DNA from 3 places in the Paenibacillus sp. lzh-N1 genome. Region 3 is predicted to be linked to each of the others. Evidence: predicted binding sites of a transcription regulator. Region 3 holds the regulator's gene; each other region holds the start of a gene.
The links. Region 3 encodes LexA, which represses DNA repair genes until DNA is damaged. Its sites were predicted from a motif close to CGAACATATGTTCG; they were not measured.

Region 1 (5,492 bases), 940 kb from region 3:
TGGCTTTGCTGGTGGATTTTGATTTTTATCCGCCACCGATTGAGATCGGTGCATTCAGGCTGCCGTATAATCAGCTGATTGCGGCTATTATTTTCCTTGTAGCAGCCAGCACAGATGGCCTTGACGGATATTTGGCTCGTAAAAATAATATGGTCACCAATTTGGGCAAGCTGTTGGACCCCCTTGCTGATAAGCTGTTGGTAACTGCTATTTTGGTTTCTTTGGTGGAAATGGGAAAAATTGATTCTTGGGTTGTCGTTGTGATTGTCAGTCGTGAGTTTGCGGTTACGGGTCTGAGACAGATCGCCTTATTGGATGGCTCTGTGGTTGCTGCAAGCAATTGGGGGAAATTAAAGACGATCATCCAGATCGTTGCTATTGTAGCACTGCTCATTAATAATTTCCCGTTTGTTTTTCTGGGTATTCCGTTTGATTTAATAGCGATATGGGCAGCTGTGTTAATCACCATTTATTCGGGTATTGATTACTTTGTAAAGAATATCCATTTGCTGAGCTCCTCTAAAGTTTAACAGGATAAATCTTATGGAAACAGCAATAGGGACTTAACTTATTGCTGTTTCTTTACATAATTCACATTATACGCATCATAGGAGGACGAATTGATGAAAGCTGAAATCATTGCAGTAGGAACAGAGTTATTACTTGGACAAATAGTAAATACAAATGCCCAATATTTGTCACAAGAGCTAGCTACTATCGGAATTGATGTATATTTTCAGACTGTAGTTGGCGATAACATGGATCGACTTCAGGAAGCGGTACGTCTTGCTCAGAAGCGTGCGGATATTATTTTGTTTTCTGGTGGGCTGGGGCCAACTCAGGACGATTTGACAAAAGATGCGATAGCGGCTGTACTGGGGCGAAAATTGCAGATAGATCGTCTTGCCATGGACAAGCTGGATCAGTTTTTCCGTAACCGCGGGGTAGAAATGACCGAGAATAACCGCCGCCAGGCGCTTTCTATTGAAGGAGCCACTCCGCTTGAAAATGAGACGGGTTTAGCTATAGGGGATGCCATTGCACAGGACGGTAAATTTTATGTGGTTTTGCCCGGACCGCCTAAGGAACTTAAACCTATGTTTGCAAATCATGCTAAACCATGGTTGCTTCAGCAGGCATTAAGCGGTGAGGAGATGCCGATTTATTCGAAAATGCTAAAATTCGCAGGGATCGGTGAGTCAGCTCTTGAAACGCGCTTGTTAGATCTGATCGAATCCCAGACGGACCCCACGATTGCTCCTTATGCCAAGGAAGGGGAAGTCACGATCCGTATATCCACCAAGGCGGCCAGTGAGAGTGAAGCTTTAATTAAGCTGACGGCTACGGAAGTACAAATTCAGCAGCGTCTTTCCGAATATATGTATGCAAGTGAGGATGTTACGCTGGAGAAGGTGATTGTAGATTTAATGGCCAAGCGCGGACTCACTGTGAGCGCAGCGGAAAGCTGTACAGGCGGTATGCTGATGGAACACATCACTTCTATACCTGGCAGTGCTGTTATGTTTCAAGGTGGCATCGTGTGTTATTCCAATGAAATGAAGATGAAATTGCTCAATGTGCCTTATGATTATTTGGAAGGGGATCATGCGCCAGGCGCAGTGAGTAAGGAAGTAGCCCTTGTGCTTGCAGAGCAGGCAAGAATGATTATGGACAGCGATTTCGGACTTTCTGTTACTGGTGTAGCTGGGCCCGGATATTCCGAGCGGAAGCCAGTCGGCCTGGTGTATATTGGTATTGCTGAGCGCGACAAGGAAACGGAAGTATATGAGCTGAATTTAAGCGGTAACCGTGAGACCATCCGTTTGCGATCCGTCAAAGCTATCTTGTACAGATTGTGGCGCCGATTGGTAGAGAACGAGAAACTCTCTTAAATTATCGATGAGTTGTTTTAGATAGATATTCATGATATAATATTCTTATTCGGAAGAACCGTTGCAAAGCTTTTTGCCAGCGGTTCTTTTTTCGTTTTAAGAGAAAGGTATAATTATAGAAGAGAGCTGCGGGAAATAAAAAAACGAATGTATGTTCGAAAAAATGCTTGGCAAGCGTGTCAAAACAAGGTATTATTAAAGTACAAACAATGAAGGATGTGAGTTTATTGTCAGATCGTCGTGCTGCGCTGGATATGGCGCTCCGTCAAATAGAAAAGCAATTTGGTAAAGGTTCCATTATGAAGTTGGGTGAGTCTACTCACATGCAAGTGGAAACAATCCCCAGTGGTTCGATTGCTTTGGATATTGCGTTAGGAACGGGCGGCTTTCCAAGAGGCCGGATTATTGAAGTATATGGACCGGAATCATCCGGTAAAACGACAGTAGCTCTTCATGCTATTGCAGAGGTGCAAAAAACAGGCGGACAAGCCGCCTTTATCGATGCCGAGCATGCGCTTGATCCGTCGTATGCGAGCAAGCTGGGTGTCAATATTGATGAGTTGTTACTATCGCAACCAGATACAGGTGAGCAGGCATTGGAGATTGCCGAAGCTCTTGTGCGTAGTGGGGCAGTGGACATTATCGTCGTTGACTCTGTAGCGGCACTTGTACCGAAGGCAGAGATTGAAGGCGAAATGGGAGATTCCCATGTCGGTCTTCAAGCGCGCTTGATGTCACAGGCATTGCGTAAGCTGTCTGGAGCCATTAATAAATCGAAAACCATTGCTATCTTTATCAACCAGCTCCGTGAAAAAGTAGGTGTTATGTTCGGTAACCCTGAGACTACACCGGGTGGACGTGCCTTGAAGTTTTACTCTACGGTACGTTTGGATGTTCGTCGTATCGAAAGCTTGAAAATGGGTAACGACATCGTGGGTAACCGTACACGTATTAAAGTCGTGAAGAATAAAGTCGCACCTCCTTTCCGTCAGGCTGAAGTGGATATTATGTACGGTGAGGGCATTTCCAAAGAAGGAAGCTTGATCGATATCGGTACGGAGCACGACATTGTCGACAAGAGCGGAGCATGGTATTCCTACGAAGGCGAGCGCCTTGGTCAGGGACGTGAGAATGCAAAGCAATTTTTGAAGGAAAATCCGAACATTGCTAGTACGATCGAGCAAAAAATCCGGGTGGCCAGTAATTTGATTACAACAATTGCTCCACCGACAGAAGAAGAGTTGGCGCAGGAGGCCAAGGAAGAACAGGAATTGCTGGAGCTTGAATAAAGCTTGCCCGAAACTTCGCTTCTGATCTGTCATGTGAACTGTAGCCTAGGGATTATGGTACAGTCCGTTTAAATAGCATGATTCTGATGCCCTGCACAGTTGTGCAGGGTATTTTTGCATCAAATAAAGTTTGCTTTGTCAGCAGAATCTAACTTTTGCGTAGCAGGTGATCGTAGGCTGCTTTCGTGAATTTCAAAGTGAGGGAAACATATTGCAGTTGGACGATAAAGATGAATACACTTCGGAAGAAAATAAACAGCAAGGGATTTCTCTTTTTCCAGATCATGAGGAATTGATGATTACTAGAGTGGAGCAGGGACAGGGACGCAAGCGTGGAAGATACATCATTCATTTTGGTCCATACTCACTGTCTGTCTTGGAAGATGTAATGATCAAGTACAACATGTTCAAAGGAACGTCATTCGTCAAAAAAGAACTAGAAGATATCGTTCTGGTAGATGAAAAACAACAGGCTTATGTACATGCGCTGCGCTATTTGGGGCAAAAGCCTCGTACATGTCAGGAAATTGCCCAGCGTTTAGCGCAAAAGGAAGTGGATCAGGCTGTTATTGATGAGATACTGGTACGATTGCAAAGGGAGAAGCTTGTAGATGATGATTTATACGCCCGTCAGTGGGCAAGACAGCGTATAATAAGCCAACGTAAGGGTAAGATGTGGATCAGGCAAGAACTTCGTCAGAAGGGCATCTCTAAAGCCTCTATCGGGGAAGCGTTAGGTGAGATCACCGACAATGAGGAGTGGGAGAGTGCCTTGTTGGTTGGACGTAAGAAATGGAATCAGGTACGTGGTGATATAATGGATAAAAAAAGGAAAACATTCCCGTTTCTTATGAGACGCGGCTATTCAGGGGATATGACACGCCGCGTGGTTAATCATCTCAGTGCGGCCGAGCAAGACGGAGCATTCGAAGACGAGGAATTACTGCATTGGGAGGAATAAGTTGCAAAACGGTAGCTGAACCTTTGGCTAGATAAGCCGGTTATTATATGGACAGCTGCGCGGTAGTCTACTAATGTTTGCATTCCCTTGACAATGCCATTTGTCAAATAATAAAATATATATGAAACGATATTTGTGGAGTGCCCTTTTTCCTTCCAAAAAAGCGGAATCCACAGTAAAGTTCTCATCGCCAAATAACAAGTGATGCCGCTATGCCAGGCGGAATTGTACGTGTGAAAGCATGTGCATATGAAATGAAGCGACCTTGTGTCGTTATCTTAGTTTGACGATCAAAGTAAATGTGACAATTTCAAAAAGTCCCAAGGAATGCCTTGGAGGAACCAACGGGGAGGTGAACAGTATGATGACTGCGATCTGGTTCGTTCTCGTTGCTGTAGCCGCGTTATTCTTTGGGTTCGGGATTGGTTATTTTATTCGCAAATCTATTGCAGAAGCTAAGATCTCCAGTGCGGAAGAGGCTGCCGCGCAAATCGTGGAGAACGCGAAAAAAGAGGCAGAAGCGCTGAAGAAGGAAACGGTATTGGAAGCGAAGGATGAAATTCACCGCATCCGTGCCGAAGCTGAAAAAGAAACTCGTGAACGTCGTAATGAAATTCAACGACAGGAACGAAGATTGCTGCAAAAAGAAGAATCGCTGGATAAAAAATTGGAATCGCTGGAACGCAAAGAAGAACAAGTGGCCAACAAAGAGAAACGAATCGATGAAACCCAGCAGCAAATTGATTTGATTTACAAGAGCCAGGTAACTGAGTTGGAGCGTATTTCTAATCTTACGATGGAGGATGCAAGAAGTATTATTCTGACCAACGTAGAGCAGGAAGTTCGTCATGAAACAGCTCAGATGATTAAGGAAATTGAACAGCAGGCCAAAGAAGAAGCGGATAAAAAGTCTCGTGAAATCATCACACTGGCCATCCAACGCTGTGCGGCAGATCATGTAGCAGAAACGACGGTTTCTGTTGTGACATTGCCGAATGAAGAAATGAAAGGCCGGATTATCGGACGCGAAGGCCGTAACATCCGTGCACTTGAAACCCTTACAGGAATCGACCTCATTATTGATGATACGCCGGAAGCTGTTATATTGTCCGGATTTGATCCGATTCGTAGAGAGATTGCGCGTACTGCACTCGAGAAGCTGGTAGCGGACGGACGGATACATCCGGCTCGTATTGAAGAGATGGTGGAAAAATCTCGTAAAGAGGTGGACGAACGAATCCGTGAGTATGGTGAACAGGCCACCTTTGAAGTGGGTGTGCATAGCTTGCATCCGGATTTGATCAAGATCTTGGGACGTCTTAAGTTCCGTACGAGTTATGGACAGAACGT
Region 2 (5,492 bases), 660 kb from region 3:
CATTTCGGCATGATTTTCGTAAAAAAGTGAGGTCAACAGCTGACGCAGCTTGTCCTTCTCACGCCCCTGCTGGCTGGCATACCAGTTATACACCTCCCACCAGGGAGATAAAATATCACCGCCACGCCGCCAATGCCGTAATTGCGCAATGAGCTGCGGCAAAGCCTCGGACGGATGGGAAGCATACTCCCATTGCGTCGTCCAAGCGTCTCCAGGCAAAGGGTATCCGGCCAGTGGACGTTCATCCAGACCAGGAAGCAGTTGCCGCACATGTCGCACTAACTCTGACGGCAGCAATGGCTTGCCTTCTTCATCAGTCACCGCATAGCTCATCCATAGGCTTTTACCGGCTGAGGTAAGGGCCGTATAAGCGAGAAAGCGTTCGTCCAACAGACGTCTTGTCATATCTGGTGCCAGGTCTACGCCTTGTTCGTTCAATGCCGTACGTTCCTGCTCATTCAGCACACCATCCTCATGGAACACAGCCGGCATTACTCCTTCGTTCATCCCTAGCACAAAGGCATGTTGAATACCCGATACACGTGTACGGTCCGTATTTCCGACCAGTACCTGATCCAGAGCCGGTGGAACAAGCCCCATACGGAACTCAGCCAATCCCGTTTCCAGCACACCCGCAAACAAAGCAGTATCCAGTCTCTCATCACCCATCATTTCGACGATTTGATCCAGCAATTCAAGCACCGCATCCCATACCTGGCGGTGCTCCTTCGCCTGCTCAGGATTTCCTGATTCCTCTGCCTGATGAATGAAGGCGTCCAGCTTGTGACCAATTTCTGCATCCTCCAGCAACAGATACACGGCTTCACACTTCTCAAGCGCCGTTCGTGCCTTACCCATACGCTTCTCAAAAGCATGTAAAGGCGTCACAATCACATCTCGGCACAACTCCATCAAATCCAGCGTTTCATCCCGTTGACGGTTCCGTTCCTGTTCCTCCAGCTCCAGTGACAAGCTGGGTACAGCCTGCCATGGTCGGCCATCTGTCCAACGGCTGCCTTGTATTCCACAGGCCAGCACATAGTTTTCCAGACGGTCCATCTGCTCGCGGCTCACTCGACCGTCCAGCGGCAATAGAAGGTCTGTTTTGACCGCACGAAAAACATCCTCATATCGCCAGCGTCGCTGCACGATATCCAGTGAAGCCCGAATCAATTCCACTAAGGGATGATGAAGTATACTTCTCCGCTGATCCAAAAATACTGGAACCTGATATTGCTTGAATATCGGTTCCACCCATGGCTCATAATCTTCAATATGACGCACAAACAGGGCCATCTCCCGATAACGCGCGCCCTCTTCACGGGCCAGGCGGCGCATTTCGCGTACGGCTCCTTCCAGCTCGGCACGGCGATTTGCCGCAGCATACAGCTTTATACCCTCCGGTTGTGTATCTGCCCATTGCTCTCGTAGCTGCTGTAGCCGCATCCGCTGTTCCTGATTCCGCAGCCCTGTACGATGTTCGAAATTAGCCTCCAAATACGCCAACGCTGGACGCTCCTTAAATCTCGGCATCGGATCGGGACGTAATAACTGTGTCTGCGTTTCAATCATCAGCTCGTCTGCCATTCCTTTAAGCTTGACGTAGGTAGCCGCCGAAGGATGAAACAAATCCAGCTCATGCGGAAGCTGGCCGCTTTCGTAGCTGCGGTTACAGGTCAACGTCACCGTCAGCGAGGAGGCGTGCAGCATAAGCTGCTCCACCACCTTATATTCATGCGGTGTAAACCTTCGGTAGCCATCCATCCAAATATCTGCTCCGCGTATAAGTGAAGACTGTGCAATCTGTTCTGTTAGCATGTGAAGCGTATCTTCACCATCGATATATTTAAGCGTCAGCTCCCGTTCAAAATCCTCATAGATTAGACTGATATCCTTCAGCTTGCCTCTTAATATCGGGGCGGACTCCCCCGCAGCATGCATTCTCTCCAGTTGTTCCGGTACAGACCGAGCATCATTTCCGTACTGCTTTAACTCTGTAAACAACGTATTCAACCGATCCACAAAACCGAGTTGATCTCCCGAATCCTTAAACAAACTCAGTTCATCCTTGCGACGACGAATAATTTTATATAAAAGCATCTTCTTGCCTTCTTCTGTTACAGGCACCAGGGCTGAACCCCCTGTTTCCTGCATGACTAAATAGGCAAGACGATGGAATCCCATCACCTGGGCGCGCACCGACCCCTGAATACCGTTTCCGGCTTCTGTAAGCAACGCATGCTCTGAAGCAAATGACGATTGCTCGGGCACAAGTAACAGCATAGGTTTACCTAGCGGCTCCTCGCGTAACATAGACGTCATTTCATTGCGGATTAACGTGCTTTTACCACTACCAGAGCGGCCAATCAATAAGCGGACCGACATGATGCGGCCTCCTTTCCAACCAAAAACATTCTATTAAACAGTATAGCATATCAGGCAAAGGAGAAAAGAACGTACGTTTGCCATGTTGTAGCAATTGATCCCTTCTCAAAAACAAACAGTCCCGCAGGATGGCTTGGTGCAAGCCTTCTCTACAGGACTGATTTATACTAAAAATGAGTTTGTTTCACCTAGTTATCTTTATCGCCTAAAAATAGATTAACTTTGACAAGGGTATGAAGTCTACAGCCGTGTCCGGCTACGCACTTCAAAGATGGCAAATTTCAAATAATGACCTTCCTCCACACCTAAAATTTGAGGATGGTCCTTCCCTGCCGCTCTCCAATCTACCAGTCGGAGGATTTTGCCGGCATCTGCCGCCGCTTCCTTAATCGTGTCCAAAAACAGCTCTGGCCTCATATGGAACGAACAACTCGCCGTTACCAAATAACCGCCCTCATTGACAAGCTTCATCCCATGAAGGTTGATATCTTTATATCCACGTGTAGCTCCTTTGACAGCACTCTTCGTTTTGGCAAAAGCTGGCGGATCCAGAATAACTACGTCAAAGGTGCGTCCGCCTCCCGCAGTCAGCGGCTTGGATGTATCTCCTTTGCCCCCCGCTCGCGCGGTGCGTTCCTCTACACCTTTCACCTGATTACGTAAATATTGAAAAGCATCGTCGACGACAAACTCGACGCGATCCTCAAAACCGTTCAGCTTCACGTTATCCCGAGCACTTTCAATCGCATGTTCAGAAATATCCAGACAAGTTACTTTTTTCGCACCATGTTTACACGCATTGAGCGTAAAGCTACCTGTATGTGAAAAACATTCCAATACAGTTGCGCCGTCCCAGAATGGGAATTCAACCACCTTACCACTTTTATTCACAGGCTTCATGACCGTTGTGGCGTCATCACCTGGGGTTGCAGCTACTTCTTGTAACGTAATTCCGCTACGCGCTCCCCAACCTGTCATCAACGGCGCGATAGCCGCGCGATTTTCACGCTGGTCAAAGAAATAGCCAGTCTTTTGGCCCTCTTCGATATCGACTTTGATTTGTAAGCCATTTTCCGTCACCACCACATGGCGCGGGCAATCGCCGTACAAAGGACCTTTCGTCTGTTCCAACCCTTCCAGCTCGCGGATGGATACATCACTACGCTCATATATACCAACTGGCCCCATGACTTCAACAAGCGCATCTCTGATTTCTTCCCTGCGCCGATCCATGCCAAGCGTTAACAGCTGAACGACCAATACATCACCAAAACGGTCTACAATCAGCCCAGGCAAAAAATCAGCCTCGCCGTACACCAAGCGATAAGCGTTCCCCCCAGTCACAAAGCGTTCGCGATGCTCCAAACAATTACGGAAACGTTGGGCAAAGAAGCTTTGGTCCATCACTTCCAGCGGCTCATAGGACATCACACGCACTGTAATTTGCGAAGCAGGATTATAGTAACCTGTCGCCAAATAACGACCTTGATGGTTAAGGATGTTGACCAAATCACCTGCTTCTGGATCACCCTCAATCTTGGCTATTTCATTTTTAAACACCCAAGGGTGTGCTTGCTCCAGCCTTTTTTTGCGGCTACGTTCTAATATTACTGAAGGCAAAATCCTTCACTCCTATTCTTGAATTACTTAAAGTCCTTAAAAGTGTGGTGTTCGATGGGACGCAGCTCTGCGGTTCATTTGTTCGTACGATCGCTGGCGCTTCTCCAGATTCAAATGAACCGCTTCGCTACTGCCCGCCTGTATATCGATGTCACGCTTTTAAAGCTTGTGAAGATACTTCAAAATTATTGTTCCGTAAAAAACTGCTCACCCATGCTTGTCATGGCTGTCCTTGACAGATCATAGGCTGTTACATAAGTATTTTCACCTAGAAAAGGGGGGCTATGCCCGTGTTCATACATGTTATACTCCCACTGTGCGGTGGGCTGCTTATTTTTTTAGGCGGAATGAAGCTGATGGAAGCTGCCCTCCGGCATTTGGCTGGCCCCTTCCTTACCCGCTGGCTGAACCGGGCTACGGTTTCCCCTTGGCGGGGAATGCTGTTCAGCTCAGGCATTACCGCCCTACTGCAAAGCAGCACCGCCGTAACGGTGCTGACGATCGGACTGGTCAACGCCGGGCTGTTGACCTACGGCCGCACGCTCGGCATCATTCTCGGCACCAATATTGGCACCTGCCTGACGACCGAGCTGATGGGCCTCCAGCTCGGCAAGCTGGCTGTTCCGTTGCTATGCGGTTCACTGCTATGCTGGGGCACTGCCGTTCTGTGGGGAGAAACGGTCGCTGGCCGCCAGTATGCAGCTGCCGGAGCTTCACCCAGCTCTAATGGGCTCAGCCGCCCACAGGCTGTACAATTTATCAGCCTCGTCTTTGCCGGATTTTCGCTGATTCTGGCAGGTATCCGTGTGATGCAAGCCGTCGGCCCCTGGATTGAACAGGCCGGACTATTCCGCTGGTTTCTTGATCATGCTGCAGCCAACATGTGGTGGGCCTTCGCTGCTGGAGCCTGCCTGACCGCACTGGTTCACAGCAGCGCAGCCGTCATCGGTATGGCAATCAGCCTGGCTGCTGCGGGTGCCTTACCAGTCGATGTAGGGATCGCCATCGTCATTGGCTCCAATGTAGGCACCTGCGTGACTGCCCTGATTGCCGCTGTTGGCGGCAGCGTGTCTGGAAAATTTGTGGCCTGGTCCCATGTGCTGTTGAACGTAGGCGGGGCATTGCTCTTTATGCCGTTGATCCCTGGACTGGATATGGTCGCCACCTGGATATCTACCGAGCCCGGTGCCAAGGTAGCGCATGCCCAAACCCTGTTTAACGTCATCAGCTCTCTGCTTGCCTTGCCCCTCTGTTATTTACCTATATGGACACGTATAGAGGAGCGTATGTCCCTCCATAGAACTAAACGTTAATTCCTAACATGGACAGCGCCTTGCTTAGAATGACATCATTGTTGTCATATCCACCCTGGCGCTGAAGACGCCAAGCTTCTTCGGGCGTATGCCAGGCAACGCCTTTGATTTCTTCAATCTGTGCCTGTAAATCTCCATCCAGTGCCTCTACGAGATAATAATGAACTTCCTTGT
Region 3 (5,492 bases):
CACATACTGTGGAGGATGAAAAACTCTCAAAGTTGTTGAACATTATGATAGCGGCTAACCGATATAATTTGAATGTAGATGATGTACTATCACGATTTAAGATAGACATTGATGCCTTTACCCATCTTCCGCTATCTACTGATATGTACACCCAACAAGTGGTACCTGACTATATTGCATGGTTTTGTTACGAAGTGGCCTACTATTATTTAAACAGGGGGAAGTACAATGATGGTTTTAAACAATTATTATGTGCTATGGTAAAAGCACATATACTAAACAATGAAACATACTTTATAAACTGTACGGGTCTCTTTGCACATTTCCAAGCATACGCGTCTCCAGAGGCCAGAGAAGAGTATTTTAAACTATCAGAAAAGGTGTGGTTAGACAATGTTGAAAAAAATGACACTGTTAATCGTTGCAAGTAGCTTTTTGTTTTTTCCCGTCCTGACGCAACATATTCAGATCCTTGTACAGGTTGGAGGTTCTTAAATGCAAAGGCTCTACTAACCTTATGGTTGGTAGAGCTTTTTGGTTAAAGGAATTGTTACACTATGCCCCGAATGAGTCACTGAGTGTTCAGTTTTAAAGCATACATATAAATATTTTGATGGTACAAAGTTATGACAAATTATATCTTCCCATGAAATGAGGTTTTTTAATGATTTTTGATCTAAGAGGGTCTGAATCTATGACACCGCAGGTGGGCATCTTTTATTCAATGGTGGAGGGTAATTACAACCGATTAAAATCCATCGTTCAAGATATGCAGCAAAGCGAGTTAGATTATAAAGGGCCAGATCATAAGTATAACAGCACTTCCCAGTTAATTAGGCATTTGTCATATGTAGACTTGAAATGGGTTTACAGAATAAAAGGAGAAGATATTCCTGAATATCTTGAGGAAAAGTATGGTCCTATGGTTGATAAACATAATAATATTCCGCAAAGCAGGGATATTTCACTTAAGGATCTCTTAGCGAATTATAATTTTGTGATTAATTTATTGGAATCTGGCACATATCTGATCATAGCCGGTATCACCAAGCAAATATAAATCAACTTCGGAAATGGTATAGCCAACAACAATAATTTCTCTATTGAGAGTAACTCCAATCGTTGATTAACGGTCTCTATTTCTTTCGTAAGCAGTTTGAATATAGAGTAGAAGTGGACAATGTAATCTGCCCGAATGTGTATTTTTTATGTCAGACAAAGCTCCCCTTACTTTGACAATCAATAAGCCGTATGTTTATGGATGAAGATAAATAGGAAGGAAAACTACTTCACAATTGCTCTCTTATTTTCAGTTTTGTCCCCGCTATCAGCTTCGGCAGATGCAGCAAGCGTTACTCATGACACCTATACAAACTCTTTAAATCAAGAATTAGTTTCATCTCAATTAGTAATTTTTAAAGATGACACAGCATATACAGATGTATCTATTGTCGGGAAAAGAGTGAAATTTTCGATTAGTGGTTTAGAAAACCCGTTTAACGCTAATTATTATAATCGATTAGTCTGGACTAGTACTGATGAAGAACCAAATATAAAAAATATACTGACAGTAAAAATTGCGCCAAAAACAGGGTCGCTTTACAGTTTCAGCAACTATGAAAACCTTTCACTGATAAAACAAAAAATCAACTCTGACTCACCAGTATATGGATAGATTCAATTAGAATCCAAAGAGTGGGCTAAAGCGGGATCAGCTATAATCAAATACTAGAAAATTCCTAATGTGTAGTGTAAGTGAATACTCTAAATAAGCGAAATCCCCGCCGACCAGCTAAGGTAGTGGGGATTTTTTAAAATAAAAAAAGACTCCGCCTATCCATTACAATTATTGGTTATGGGTCCAGCTGTTAGAGCCTTGTTTATAAAATTTATAAAGAAAAGCGGGCAAGTGGGACCTAAGCTGATACAAGTTTGAAGAAGCTATAACTGGCGGGATTGGTAGTTTGGTGATCATTTAACACAAAAAAAGCAGGAAGAATTCTTCCTGCTTTTTGCTTGAAAATAATTATTAACGTCTGCGTTGTCTATCATTCACGCTAAACAGATTAACAGCCAGTGCGTTACCTCTTGCACGCGCAGTGGCTCTTTGATTGGAACGGATGTTTAATCTTCTTCTTCTCAATTCACGGTTGCTGTGTCTTCTGCTCATAATATCACCTCCCTTCAAAGAAATGAAGGTACGGTTAAATCTTAATGATGTTTATGCTTACGCTTGGAAATTTTGATATTTAATGCGTTAGTTGCGAGTGCATTTCCGCTTCCTGTTTTAGCAGCTGCGGCTTGAAAGACTTTAACGACCAGATATCTGTTTTTCCCGATGCGATGCTTATACGTTTTAACTCTATTTCTGATCATCTGCATAACTCCTTTGCTTTAGGTCTGCTATATACATATGTCAATTGTGCTAGTAATGTATCAGCATAAATCTACTAAAGACAAAAAAGAAGCTAGTACCTATGTTCCTAAATGTTTAACAAAAAAAGCTCATACTAGCCTGCGTTCGCCTTCCCAACTTTACGTTATAGGGGAAGGCTACAGTAGGTTCACATGAGTCAAATTTCCATTTGTTTAGCTAATAAAAGTAAATAGTTCAAGATCAGAGGGGAACTATTTCGGATAATGGGGGGGATATAATAGTAGAGACAATATAGGTTGCTGAAAAGGAAAGAATAGTTGTGAAACACACATAGTAAACATAATAATAATATAAAACCGGCTCGCCTAGGCGGCCGGTTTTATATTCGTGGTAGTATAACGGGGAAGAAAGCACGATAAATCAGTGGAAGTCCCGGAAGAGTCCAACAACCTTGCCCAATATGCTGACGTGTGTCAGGCGAAGCGGTTCAAAGGCTGGATTTTCAGGTTGAAGCCGGATATGATCTTTTTCTTTGTAAAAGGTTTTAACTGTAGCCTCGTCTTCATCTGTCATAGCTACTACAATGTCTCCGTTATCAGCGGTCTGCTGCTGACGTACGATTACATAGTCTCCGTTAGCAATACCAGCTTCAATCATGCTTTCGCCTACAACAGATAACATGAATATTTTATCCTCACCAACAAAGTGTTGGGGAAGAGGAAAGTAATCTTCAATATTTTCTGTCGCCGTAATAGGAAGACCAGCGGTTACTTTGCCGACGACGGGAACACGACTAATGGAGTAATTAATCAAGTTGCTGTTATCCGATTCGTCTTGACCAAGTAATTCAATAGCCCGTGGTTTCGTAGGATCGCGGCGAATGAGTCCTTTTTTCTCCAAACGATCCAAATGACCGTGAACCGTAGAACTGGAGGCCAATCCGACTGCCTCGCCTATTTCGCGTACAGAAGGGGGGTATCCCTTTAGACGCACTTCATTGCGGATAAATTCAAGAATGGCCTGCTGGCGGCTCGAAATCTTAGACATACCGTATCAACCCCATTTAGTAACGTTTGGGAAAATTATAGCATAGAACCTCCGTTCGTACAAACGTAAGTTCTAAATAATCCTTAAAAATATTTACGAACTTTTGTTCTGTTTTCTATTGAACAAAACAAACGTTCGTGTTATATTGTGAAAAACATAAGAACAAACGTTTGGAGGACGCGGCCAATTATGAAATATAGCACTTATCAAAGTATTTTCCCGATGAACTTAGAGAATTTACAGGAGACTCGAAAAGAGGGTAAGGTGCGTTTGTTACAGGTTATTACCAATACTCTTTTACTCAAGCTTCTTATTCTAGTAATTATCGTTTGGGTTGCAGGGGCAGGTGTACTTACGGTTTTCGCAGCACCTTCAGTTTCTAATAAAGAGGTGATTAAGCTGACCGTACAACCTGGAGATACGTTATGGAAGATTGCCGTGAATCATAAACCGGAACGAATGGATACACGGGTATATATTGAAGGAATTATGCGTATTAACGCTTTGGAGGATCGGGGAGTGCAGGCAGGTCAGGTGCTTAAGCTTCCACACTTCTGATCTATAAGACTATAGAGCTTGTCAAGGAGCGCAATGCGGGAGCCTTGACAAGCTCTTTTCTACATGTCAAAGTGTATTATATCTTTGCTTTTATGGAGGGGACACAATTTGGATATAGACAGCTTGGTACAGCGCATTAATGAATTAGCACGCAAAGCAAAAGCCGAAGGATTGACAGAAGAGGAAACCACAGAGCGCGCCAACCTTCGGGAAATTTATTTAGGCAACATTCGCCGTAATTTTCGGCAGCAGCTTGAAACCATTGAATTTGTGGACGATGATACGTCGAAGGGAAATGGCGGGCTGAAGCATTAATGTCGCTAAAGCCTGCATCATTTGCCTTTGTTTTAGGTATCTTTCCTGGTATCTATATAGATCAGCTTTAAGGCAGTTGTTTTAATGTAATATTTATTGGGAAGGGAATTGAGAGATGGCCCGATCATTTGAAAGAAAAGTACGTAAAAACACAGCGCATTTAAATAAAACGCGCAAGAAACAAGGCATTCAAACCATTAACGGCGTAGGTTCAGCAATGGACATTTTCCGTGGCCGTAATATTACTGTGCCAATCATGCTGGCTGGTCTTGCTGTATTGTACATGCTTATGAGTTACTTTTTGACTAAGACCGGCATGCGGGGAATGGATTGGCTGGTATTTGGCTTGTACTTGATGCTGGCTGTTATCTTCTTCATTCGCCGTCCTTATTTAAAAGTGGGAAAAGATACCCTTTATATGTTAAAAGGTGGCAGAGAACGGCCGATGACGGCAGGGGACATGAAAGCCATCAAAATTGAAAAGGGTTACGTTACCGTTGAAAGAAAAGGGAAGGGCGGTAATTTTATTTTTACAAAATCACTGGGACGCTATGATACGGATGCCATCGCAGAGCGCCTTGAAAAGTTTGCACTATCCAATCAGATACAGGTAGATAAGAAATAACCGATTTAGCCTGTAGCTCTGTAAGTAAGGCCGTATGATGTTATTTTTTCATATAACATGGTGCGGCCACTTGCTTAATATGGGCACACATAACGATCTGATTCGTGACCAAACAGACAATCTTACATATACAGTGGAAAGAGAGTGGATAATTCATATGACGATTCAGGCGATAATGTTTGATCTTGATGATACCCTTCTGTGGGATGAACGTAGTGTAGAAGAGGCATTTGATGCAGCGTGTCAAACAGGCTCCCGAGAAACAGGCGCTGATCCGAAAACGCTGGAAGAAGCCGTACGCAAGGAAGCGCGCGCTTTGTATGAGTCCTATGAAACCTTTAGTTTTACTCAAATGATTGGCATTAATCCGTTTGAAGGACTGTGGGCGAATTTTACAGCAGGTGAGCAACCTGAATTCCGCCAATTGGAACAGTTGGCTCCTGCTTATCGTAAGGAATCATGGCGCAGAGGGCTTCAGCAACTGGGGATAGATAATGAGGAGTTGGCGGAAAAGCTAGCTGCCCAATTTGCTTCGGAAAGACGTGCACGTCCACATGTATATGAAGAAAC

Region 1: recA (recombinase RecA) is a predicted target of LexA. The motif match lies at 2,037-2,050, and genes of this name have one in related genera.
Region 2: addB (helicase-exonuclease AddAB subunit AddB) is a predicted target of LexA. The motif match lies at 2,452-2,465, and genes of this name have one in related genera.

The regions. Positions count from the first base shown of each region.
Region 1 is NZ_CP025696.1:5,195,406-5,200,897, reverse strand. Features, by position in the region: gene pgsA (CDP-diacylglycerol--glycerol-3-phosphate 3-phosphatidyltransferase) at 1-530, shown strand, start outside; gene C0638_RS22900 (competence/damage-inducible protein A) at 624-1,892, shown strand; gene recA (recombinase RecA) at 2,120-3,181, shown strand; gene C0638_RS22890 (regulatory protein RecX) at 3,393-4,142, shown strand; gene rny (ribonuclease Y) at 4,504-5,492, shown strand, end outside.
Region 2 is NZ_CP025696.1:3,595,069-3,600,560, reverse strand. Features, by position in the region: gene addB (helicase-exonuclease AddAB subunit AddB) at 1-2,385, opposite strand, end outside; gene C0638_RS16430 (class I SAM-dependent rRNA methyltransferase) at 2,626-4,005, opposite strand; gene C0638_RS16425 (Na/Pi cotransporter family protein) at 4,296-5,318, shown strand; gene C0638_RS16420 (NUDIX hydrolase) at 5,308-5,492, opposite strand, start outside.
Region 3 is NZ_CP025696.1:4,259,762-4,265,253, forward strand. Features, by position in the region: gene C0638_RS19325 (helix-turn-helix transcriptional regulator) at 1-431, shown strand, start outside; gene C0638_RS19330 (DinB family protein) at 695-1,060, shown strand; gene C0638_RS19335 (hypothetical protein) at 1,262-1,675, shown strand; gene C0638_RS25435 (hypothetical protein) at 2,030-2,170, opposite strand; gene C0638_RS25440 (hypothetical protein) at 2,212-2,376, opposite strand; gene lexA (transcriptional repressor LexA) at 2,798-3,424, opposite strand; gene C0638_RS19345 (LysM peptidoglycan-binding domain-containing protein) at 3,614-3,982, shown strand; gene C0638_RS19350 (DUF896 domain-containing protein) at 4,091-4,297, shown strand; gene C0638_RS19355 (hypothetical protein) at 4,413-4,922, shown strand; gene C0638_RS19360 (HAD family hydrolase) at 5,080-5,492, shown strand, end outside.